Regions from separate parts of the Streptomyces sp. SCL15-4 genome, predicted to be linked through region 3. Evidence: riboswitches for the same ligand, from Rfam matches in the RefSeq annotation. Region 3 holds a riboswitch; each other region holds the start of a gene.
What was found. A riboswitch is a leader RNA that binds a small molecule or an ion and turns the genes downstream of it on or off. The one in region 3 is predicted to bind cyclic di-AMP.
Positions count from the first base shown of each region.

Region 1 (2,189 bases), 2.5 Mb from region 3:
CGGCGGCCCCGCGGCTGTTCGGGCCCGGTGCCTACCAAGAGGGACGCCTGCGCCTGCTGGACACCCGCCGGATCGAGGACGTCGTCCTCATGCGCTACGCCCCCACGGCCCCCGGCACGGCCGCCGCCACCGCCGCCGACCGCCACTGGCTGCGCACCGCCTGCGAGCTGGCGGCCCTGTGCCCGCCGTCGCGGACGGCGTTCAGCGTCGGCGCGGTCGTGGTCGCCGCCGACGGCACGGAACTGGCCCGGGGCCACTCGCGCGAGGGCGGCGACGCGGTGGTGCACGCCGAGGAGGCGGCGCTCGCGAAGACCGATCCCGCCGACCCGCGCCTCGCCGGCGCCACCGTGTACTCCAGCCTGGAGCCGTGCACCCGCCGCGCCTCCCGGCCGGCGCCCTGTGCCGAGCTGATCCTGCGGGCGGGAGTGCGCCGGGTGGTCACCGCCTGGCGGGAGCCCGACACCTTCGTCACGGCGGCCGACGGAGCGGGCGTGCTGAGCGCGGCGGGCGTACGGGTCGTCGTCCTGCCGGAGCTGGAGGAACTGGCCAAGGCGCCGAACGCCCATCTGCCGGGCTGAGCGAGCGCCCGGGCGCGCCCGGGCGCACATACACCCAGGGCCCGGAATCCTTGGGATTCCGGGCCCTGGGCCTTCAGTAGCGGGGACAGGATTTGAACCTGCGACCTCTGGGTTATGAGCCCAGCGAGCTACCGAGCTGCTCCACCCCGCGTCGTTGTGACTCCAGTGTACGCCATCCGCGGGATGGTTCGCACACCGGTTTCGGCGGGCCCGCAACCGGTGACCGGGGACGTCACGGTGAGTGATCAGGTGAGCGCCGTACGCATAACATCTGAGTAACCATCAAAACCTCGAGTGACTGCTGAACCGTTCCGAGGCCCGATCAACTTGCCCGTTTTGACGGGATAGTTGCCGATAACCTCACCAGTAAATTCCTTGTTGATCGGGGCGAACGGCTTGGAAAGTGACTGGCAAGTCTATTAACGTTCGATAACGCAGCGCGGTCGTCCCAGCCGTCACAAGAGGCGGCTCCGCGCGCACGCGCCGAATCCCGCGAGGGAACCGGGGAACCACCTTTCTGGGGTGAATCACGCGGATACCGTCGTGTACTCACGCGAGTCCACGACCGGATATACGCGCGTAGGAGACCTTCCTGCTCCGAACCCGTCAGCTAACCCGGTAGGCGGAGGAAGGAAAGGAGCACGCCCGCGTGGCGTCCAACCGGCCTGTCCCCGAAGCCCCGTCCATACCGGCACAGCGCGAGTCCGAGCCCGAGACCTTCGGCTACGGTGCCTACCGCGCCGACGAGGGCCCGTGGGAGGAATGGAACCCCACCGAGGACTCCGTCGCACCGGTCCGCGGCCGGCACCGGGTTGCCAAGCAGCGCGGCGGCTTCGCGCGCAGCTCCACCGTCCTCGGCGTCGGCGTCATGGCCGCCGTCGGCGCGGGCGGCATGGCCAGCGCCAACACCGGCAAGCCGCCGGTCTCCATCTCCCTGCCGGACCTGCCCTCGGTCGGCTCCCTCTTCCACGACGGCTCCGGCGCCGACCGGCCCGCCGCCGAGGCCACCACGCTCAGCACCGTCGCCGTGGCCTCCGACCCGGGCCAGGACAGCGCCGACGCGGGCGAGGTGCTCCGCAACCGGATCATGGCGCAGGCCGAGCAGCAGCAGGGCCAGGCCGACAGCAGGGCGGCCGCCGCCGCGCTCGTCGCCGCCGAGAAGCAGACCGCGCGGGCCGCCGCCGAGGCCGAGCGGGAGGCCGCCGCCAAGGCCGCCGCCGCGAAGGAGAAGGCGGAGGCCGACGCGGAGAAGGCCGAGGCCGAGGCCAAGAAGGCGGCGGAGGAGAAGCGGCTGGCCGAGCTGGCCAGGCAGTACGCGCTCCCGACCTCCTCGTACACGATCACCTCGACCTTCGGGCAGGCCGGCTCGATGTGGTCCTCCGGCCACCACACCGGACTCGACTTCGCCGCGCCCACCGGCACCCTGATCAAGGCCGTGCACAGCGGCACGATCACCGAGGCGGCCATGGCCGGCGCGTACGGCTACCGCACCATCCTCACCCTGGACGACGGCACCGAGCTGTGGTTCTGCCACCAGTCCTCGATCAACGTCACGGCCGGCCAGAAGGTCGCCACCGGCGAGGTCATCGGCCGCGTCGGCGCCACCGGCAA
Region 1 covers NZ_JAOBTQ010000001.1:4,536,367-4,538,555, forward strand. Annotated here, with positions in the region: gene SCK26_RS19985 (dihydrofolate reductase family protein) at 1-578, shown strand, start outside; tRNA gene SCK26_RS19990 (tRNA-Met) at 656-729, opposite strand; cyclic di-AMP (ydaO/yuaA leader) riboswitch at 1,050-1,220, shown strand; gene SCK26_RS19995 (M23 family metallopeptidase) at 1,228-2,189, shown strand, end outside.
Region 1: it holds a riboswitch for cyclic di-AMP, as region 3 does, so the genes downstream of both, SCK26_RS19995 (M23 family metallopeptidase) here and SCK26_RS31590 (C40 family peptidase) in region 3, are expected to answer to the same signal.

Region 2 (2,189 bases), 2.0 Mb from region 3:
GACCACCGGTTCCGCCGGGACCGGCACCACCAAGTCCGACAAGTCCGCCACGCCGGACACCGGAAGCCCCCAGGACGCCGGCGGCTCCCCGACGGCCACGCCGGACGCCGGGGTCGTGACCAACCCGCAGCAGGCGGCCGGTTCTTGGAGCCTGGTCGACACCGGTGCCGTCGCCACCGGCGGACGCCACCGGGGCGTGAGCGCGGACGAAAGTGTGACAAACGGTCAGAACGGCACCGCCTCCGGACGGCACGCCTCCCGCGAACCGGACACCTACACGGTCCGCGAAGGCGACTCGCTGTCCTCCATCGCCGACTCCCTTGACGTCGACGGCGGGTGGCACGCGCTGTACGCCGGCAACAAGAAGGCCATCGGCACCGACCCGGACCGCATCACCGCCGGTCAGACCCTGGATGTCCAGGGCGAAACGGGCTGAAAACACCGAGACTTGACGCCCCACTAAGCACCTTGATGTCCGGTTTGGCGAAAGTGTGGGATGAGTCTCAGAAGCGCTGATCGTCTTTGAAATTCCGGCGATCACCTGTCTACGGTCGAGGCCGCTCGTCACCACGAGCCCCGGCAGCCGCCACGCCGAATCCTGCCAGTGGCTGCCCGGGAACAGTCGTCGCGTCAAGCGCCGTAGGCAGGAGCGGGGGACCCAAGGTAAGTGCCGGGCCCAGCAGTTGAAGCTGGGACCGGCTGGGGGTGAAGCCGCGTCACGCGCAAGCGGACGACGCGGCCGGGCAACTCAACCGGCCCGAACCCGACAGCTCACCTCGTAGGCGTCGGTGAGGGGAATCGATCCATGCTGTTTACCGGCAAGGGCAAGCACCGTCGTCCGTCCAAGGCCGTTCGCGCCATCACGCTCGCCGGTGTCACCGGTGCCGCCGTCGCCGCCCCGCTGATGGCGGCCGGCAACGCCTCCGCCGCCACCGCCTCCCAGTGGGACGCGGTCGCCCAGTGCGAGTCCGGCGGCAACTGGTCCATCAACACCGGCAACGGCTACTACGGCGGTCTGCAGTTCTCCGCCTCCACCTGGGCCGCGTACGGCGGCACGCAGTACGCCTCCACCGCCGACAAGGCGTCCAAGGCGCAGCAGATCTCCGTCGCCGAGAAGGTCCTCGCCGCGCAGGGCAAGGGCGCCTGGCCGGTCTGCGGCACGGGCCTGTCCGGCTCCCCCTACAACGGCTCCGCCCCGAGCACCCCGGCGCCGTCCGCCCCGTCCACCCAGGACTCGGGCACCTCCACCCGCTCCGCCGACCAGCAGGCCGCCTCCCGCTCCGCCGAGCGCCCGGCCGCCTCCACCGGCACGAGCAAGAGCACCGGCAGCGGCGCGGGCAAGACCGTCACCACCCCGACCGGCAAGAAGGTCAAGAAGGGTGACGGCGAGTACAAGGTCGTCCAGGGCGACACGCTCAGCATCATCGCCGCGCGGCACAAGGTCGCGGGCGGCTGGCAGAAGCTGTTCGAGCTGAACAAGGACGTCGTCGAGGACGCCGACCTCATCTACCCGGGCCAGCAGCTCCACCTGAAGTGACCCCCGGCCCCCGGCCGGCCCCCGGGGCCCGCACATCCCGTCGGACCCCCTGAGAGCCACGGACCCGCACGGGCGCCCGGACCCCCGAAGTCCCCCGGTCCGCGCGTCCCGGCGGAGCCCCCGAGGCCCCGTGCGGGTCACCCCCCGTCCCCACGGGCTCCCCGCCCCGGCGCGTTCTCCCCCGTACGCGCCGGGGCGGGGCTTTTTTCGCGCCCGCCCCGGCACCCTCGCCCCTCGGCCACCCAGAAGCCCTTTGTTTCGATCAAAAACAAAAGGTACCGTCGGTCTGTCCACGGGACGGTCGGTCGGTGGCCGAGACGCCCGGGACGGTTAGGCTCTAGTCGCAAGGCACACCAGCCCCGCACTTCCAGCGTCACATCCAAGAAGGAGATGCTCGTGCCGTCCATCGACGTCGTCGTAGCCCGGGAAATCCTGGACTCCCGAGGCAACCCCACGGTCGAGGTCGAGGTCGGCCTCGACGACGGCAGCACGGGTCGTGCCGCCGTTCCGTCCGGCGCCTCGACCGGCGCCTTCGAGGCCATCGAGCTGCGCGACGGTGACCCGGACCGCTACCAGGGCAAGGGCGTCGAGAAGGCCGTCCTGGCCGTCATCGAGCAGATCGGCCCGGAGCTGGTCGGCTACGACGCCACCG
Region 2 covers NZ_JAOBTQ010000001.1:5,044,897-5,047,085, forward strand. Annotated here, with positions in the region: gene SCK26_RS22620 (transglycosylase family protein) at 1-436, shown strand, start outside; cyclic di-AMP (ydaO/yuaA leader) riboswitch at 626-800, shown strand; gene SCK26_RS22625 (transglycosylase family protein) at 806-1,537, shown strand; gene eno (phosphopyruvate hydratase) at 1,934-2,189, shown strand, end outside.
Region 2: it holds a riboswitch for cyclic di-AMP, as region 3 does, so the genes downstream of both, SCK26_RS22625 (transglycosylase family protein) here and SCK26_RS31590 (C40 family peptidase) in region 3, are expected to answer to the same signal.

Region 3 (2,189 bases):
GCCCGGCGCCCGGGCCGTGATCCGGCAGCCCGCGCTGTCCGAGCCGGTGCGCGGCCGGCCCGGCGACCTGCTGGTCCGGGCCGGCGAGCTGGCCCGGGTCCGCGCCACCGTGGAGGAGATGCTCGTCCGGCACACGGGGCGCACGGCCGCGCGGGTCCACGAGGACCTGGAACGCGACCTGATCCTGGACGCTCCCGGGGCGCTGGCGTACGGCCTGGTCGACGCCGTCGTGCCCGCCCGCCGCGACACGCCCGGCGCACCGGAGGCGAGGTGAGCCGCCCGTGCTGCCGGACCTGCCGCCGCTGCCCGCGCTGACCCGCGCCGAGGGCGAGTTGATCGATCGTTATCTGGAGGCCGTCGACCTGCTCGGCCGGGTCAATCCGGCCCGGCACGGACCCTCCTACGGCGCCTTGCGCGCCGCCCAGGCCCTGGTGCGCAAGGCGGCAGAGCTGCGGGACGCGCTCGCGCTGATGCACGAGCGGGGCGAGACGGAGCTGCACGGGGACACGCTGGCACGGGCACTGCGGGTGCTGGACGGCGAGCGCCGGGCCGCTCGCGTCGCGCTCCCGCCGGACGGCGTCGGCTGAGGCGGACGCCGGTCCGGCCCGACGGCGCCGCCGCGTCGACACGCGTCGTTCGGACCGGAGTTGAAACGGCCCGAACGACGTACCGCCGACCGGTGTACATCCCGATCGGATTCCGGGTCTCCCGAGTTGCGCAAGGCATGGGTCCATGGGTCACCACGGAGACACATCTGCCCAGGTCCGGGGCTACGACGATGATCTGACGGGGCCTCGAACGGACCACTGTCCACCCGAACGGGTGAGTGGTGAGTAACGCCACAAATCCCCGATTCCGTTGGGATTTTCAGACAGATCTGAGCCAAGATCCCTGTCTGACGACAAGCCCCCGCCACCGCGGCGGGGCGATCCGGGCGGACGCCGAGTCCTGCCGCCGCCCGGATGACCGGTCGACGGAGTGGATCGGCAGGAGTGGAGGACCCAAGCAAGGCGGGTCGCCGGAACGGATGTCCAGCAGTCCGACACAGAGTCGGGCGCGGGGCGGAGGTTCCGAGCAGCCCTTGGGGTGAAGCCGTGGCAACGCGGCCGGGCTACTTCGCCAGCCCGAATCCGACAGGTCATCCTTCACAGGCGGCTGACGAAGGGTTGCGCATGACTGCGCTCAATCGAGTCCCGTCGCTGATGGCCCGGGCCGGCACGGCCTCGGCACTCACTCTCGCCGCCGTGGGCGGCTCGATCGCGGTGCCCGGTCTCGCCACCGACGCCTCCGCCGCGACCATCGCGACGAAAGCACTCAAGGTCGCGGCCTCGAAGAAGGGCTCTCCGTACCGGTGGGGCGCCACCGGGCCGCACAGATTCGACTGCTCGGGTCTGACGCTCTACTCGTTCAAGAAGGCCGGCAAGAAGCTGCCGCGTACCGCCGCCCAGCAGTACAACAAGACGCACCACGTCTCCGCCCGCCACCGCAAGGTCGGCGACCTGGTCTTCTTCCACTCGGGTTCCAGCGTCTACCACGTCGGCATCTACGCCGGCCACAACAAGATCTGGCACGCCCCCAAGACCGGGGACGTGGTGAAGCTCCAGAAGATCTGGACCAGGAGCGTCTGGTACGGCCGGGTCAGCTGACCCGCCCACGGCCCCGAGCGGCTCCGGCAGGGCCGCTCCAGCGCCACCGGCGCTCCCCGGAGCCCGCCTTGAGCACTCGGGCGGCCCGGGGTGCGACGCGGCCGCCTCGGGGGCGTGCGGGCGGGCACCGGGCCGGCCTGCCGCCTCCCGGAGCGTACGGGCGGCCTGACGGCTCGGATCGGGCCCCGTAGTACCCGACGAGCCTTCCCCCGCCGCGTACGGGCGGGGGAAGGCTCGGGGCCGGCCGAGTTGCCCCGGCGGACCGACGGGACCCGCCACACGCCGACCGAGCGGCGTCTCCACCGCCACCCGGCACGTCCCGGACGACCGGGACGCTTTGCCGGCATCGCACGCCTCGGCAACACCGGAACGCACCGGTTGCCGTCGGCACCGGCGGCGCTCCCGCTTCTGCCGCCGCCGAGCACCACCCGGACGGGTCCGCCGCCCGCCGGCACAGAGACGCCGGGACAGCCTCGGTACGCACCCGACCACCACCACCGCCGAGCGCCACCGGAACACACCTCTGCCACCGGCAACCCACGC
Region 3 covers NZ_JAOBTQ010000001.1:7,018,939-7,021,127, reverse strand. Annotated here, with positions in the region: gene SCK26_RS31600 (ATP-dependent Clp protease proteolytic subunit) at 1-274, shown strand, start outside; gene SCK26_RS31595 (hypothetical protein) at 282-587, shown strand; cyclic di-AMP (ydaO/yuaA leader) riboswitch at 1,039-1,170, shown strand; gene SCK26_RS31590 (C40 family peptidase) at 1,173-1,646, shown strand.

Region 4 (2,189 bases), 3.4 Mb from region 3:
CGATCGCGGGGAACGAGGGGTGAGTCGGCGGGCCTGGGTGTCCGTATTCTCTGGGCATGGCATCCTCCCCGGCATATGCCCTCATCGCCACTGACCTGGACGGGACGCTGCTGCGCGGCGACGACACCGTCTCCGACCGGTCGCTCGCCGCGCTCGCCCGGGTGGCGCGGGCCGGGGCCCGGCACCTGGTGGTCACCGGCCGTCCGGCGCCCCGGGTACGGCCCCTGCTCGCGCGCCTCGGCCGCACCGGACTGGCGGTGTGCGGGCAGGGTGCGCAGGTGTACGACGCACGGTCCGGCCGGCTGCTGTGGTCGGTCCGGCTGGACCGGGAGCTGGCGGAGACCGCGCTCGGCAAGATCGAGGCGGAGGTGGGCCAGGTGTACGCGGCGGTCGACCAGGACGGCGTGGACGGGCTCACGCTCATCGAGCCGGGCTACCGGATGCCGCACCCGACGCTGCCCGCGGTCCGGGTCGGCCGGCGCGCCGACCTGTGGGCCGAACCCATCAGCAAGGTGCTGCTGCGGCACGCCGAGCTGTCCGACGACGAGTTGGCGGCCGTGGCGCGCTCGGTGGTGGGCTCGCTGGCGAGCGTCACCATGTCGGGGCCGGGCACGGTGGAGCTCCAGCCGAGCGGCGTGACGAAGGCGACCGGTCTGGCGCTGGCCGCCGAGCGGCTGGGGATCGGCGCGGAACGGGCTCTGGCCTTCGGCGACATGCCCAACGACATCCCGATGTTCCGCTGGGCGGCGCGCGGCGTCGCCATGGCCGACGCGCATCCCGAGCTGAAGGCGGTGGCCGACGAGGTCACCGTGTCGAACGAGGACGACGGCGTCGCCGTCGTCCTCGAAAGACTGTTCCCGGCCGCCTGACCGCGGGAGGGCGGGGCGGCCGGGCCGGTCAGTAGGCGCCGAAGACGTTGTCGATGGAGCCGTAGCGGTTCGCCGCGTAGTTGCAGGCGGCGGTGATGTTCGCGACCGGGTCGTAGATGTCGAAGGACGTCCCGGCGACGTGGTACGTGTTGAAGGTCGGGTCGATGACCTGGAGCAGGCCCTTGGACGGGATGCCCTTGGCCGCGTTGGAGTCCCAGAGGTTGATGGCCGCCGGGTTGCCGGAGGACTCGCGCATGACATTGCGGTAGATGCCGTTGTAGGTGCCCGGGATGTTCTTCTCGGCCATGATCGCGAGCGACTCGCGGATCCAGCCGTCGAGCGTGTTCGGGTACCCGGCCGGAGTGGTGGACACCGCCGGGGCCGCGGTGGTGGCGGCGAAGGCGCCGCTCGCGCCGACGAGCGGCAGGGCGAGGACGGCGGCGCCGGTGCAGGCGGCGGCGAGGGCGCGGACGAGGCGGGCGTTCCGGGTACGGCGGTGCTGAGCGGCGGCAGACATCGAAAGTTCCTCTCCGGCGCCTGCGAGGTGAGCTGTCGGGTTCGGGCGGGGAGGCGCCCGGCCGTGCCCGGGAGGAGGCACGGCTTCACCCCTAGCCGTGCCGGCGCGGCGCGATGCCGTCCGGCGCGGCGGCTTACCTGGGTCCCCCGCTCCTGCCGTACGAATGAGTTCGTGAATGGGTTTCGCGGGCGGCGGCAGGATTAGGCGTCCGCCCGACGGCCCGGAACGTATGCGAGAGCAGATGTCGGGAACAAGTACCGGATTCATGCAATGCGTCTTTTGACCTTGATCGACGCCGTATGAGGTGCTTGATCCTTTGCGGTCGCCGGTTCTCAACTCGCCGACGGGGCAAGGGTGGGAGAGGAGTGCGGCGGAGCGTGCGGGCCGGCCGGGCGCGTGACCCAATTCACGAAAAGGCAAAAGGCTTAAAATCAGACATGGCGGATTAGTAGGATTCGGGCCCGAAGTCCGAGTCGTGACGGAACCCGGGATGTGCCGCCCGTCGTTGTCGTAAGGGATGGTGAAGGGAGAGTGGGGGTGAGGAAGGTGCGGAGAGGTCGCGACACGGCATCTGGATTACCGTTAAGTCGATATATGTCCCTTATTGCCGTGTGATCAAAACCATGCCGGTCATGGTTCGATACCACCCGAGCTGGACCGGTGGGCGCTATCGGTGATCGAAACAGGACCGGATACGCTGACTTGAGTGATGGCAGCGACCTATCGACAAACCGTGTAATCGCCAGCAGACACCAGCAGACAGGAGACCCCTCGTGACCGTCGTCGGGCCGTTCGGGCTGAGC
Region 4 covers NZ_JAOBTQ010000001.1:3,659,122-3,661,310, reverse strand. Annotated here, with positions in the region: gene SCK26_RS15835 (HAD family hydrolase) at 57-869, shown strand; gene SCK26_RS15830 (transglycosylase SLT domain-containing protein) at 898-1,386, opposite strand; cyclic di-AMP (ydaO/yuaA leader) riboswitch at 1,389-1,570, opposite strand; gene SCK26_RS15825 (polyprenyl synthetase family protein) at 2,160-2,189, shown strand, end outside.
Region 4: it holds a riboswitch for cyclic di-AMP, as region 3 does, so the genes downstream of both, SCK26_RS15830 (transglycosylase SLT domain-containing protein) here and SCK26_RS31590 (C40 family peptidase) in region 3, are expected to answer to the same signal.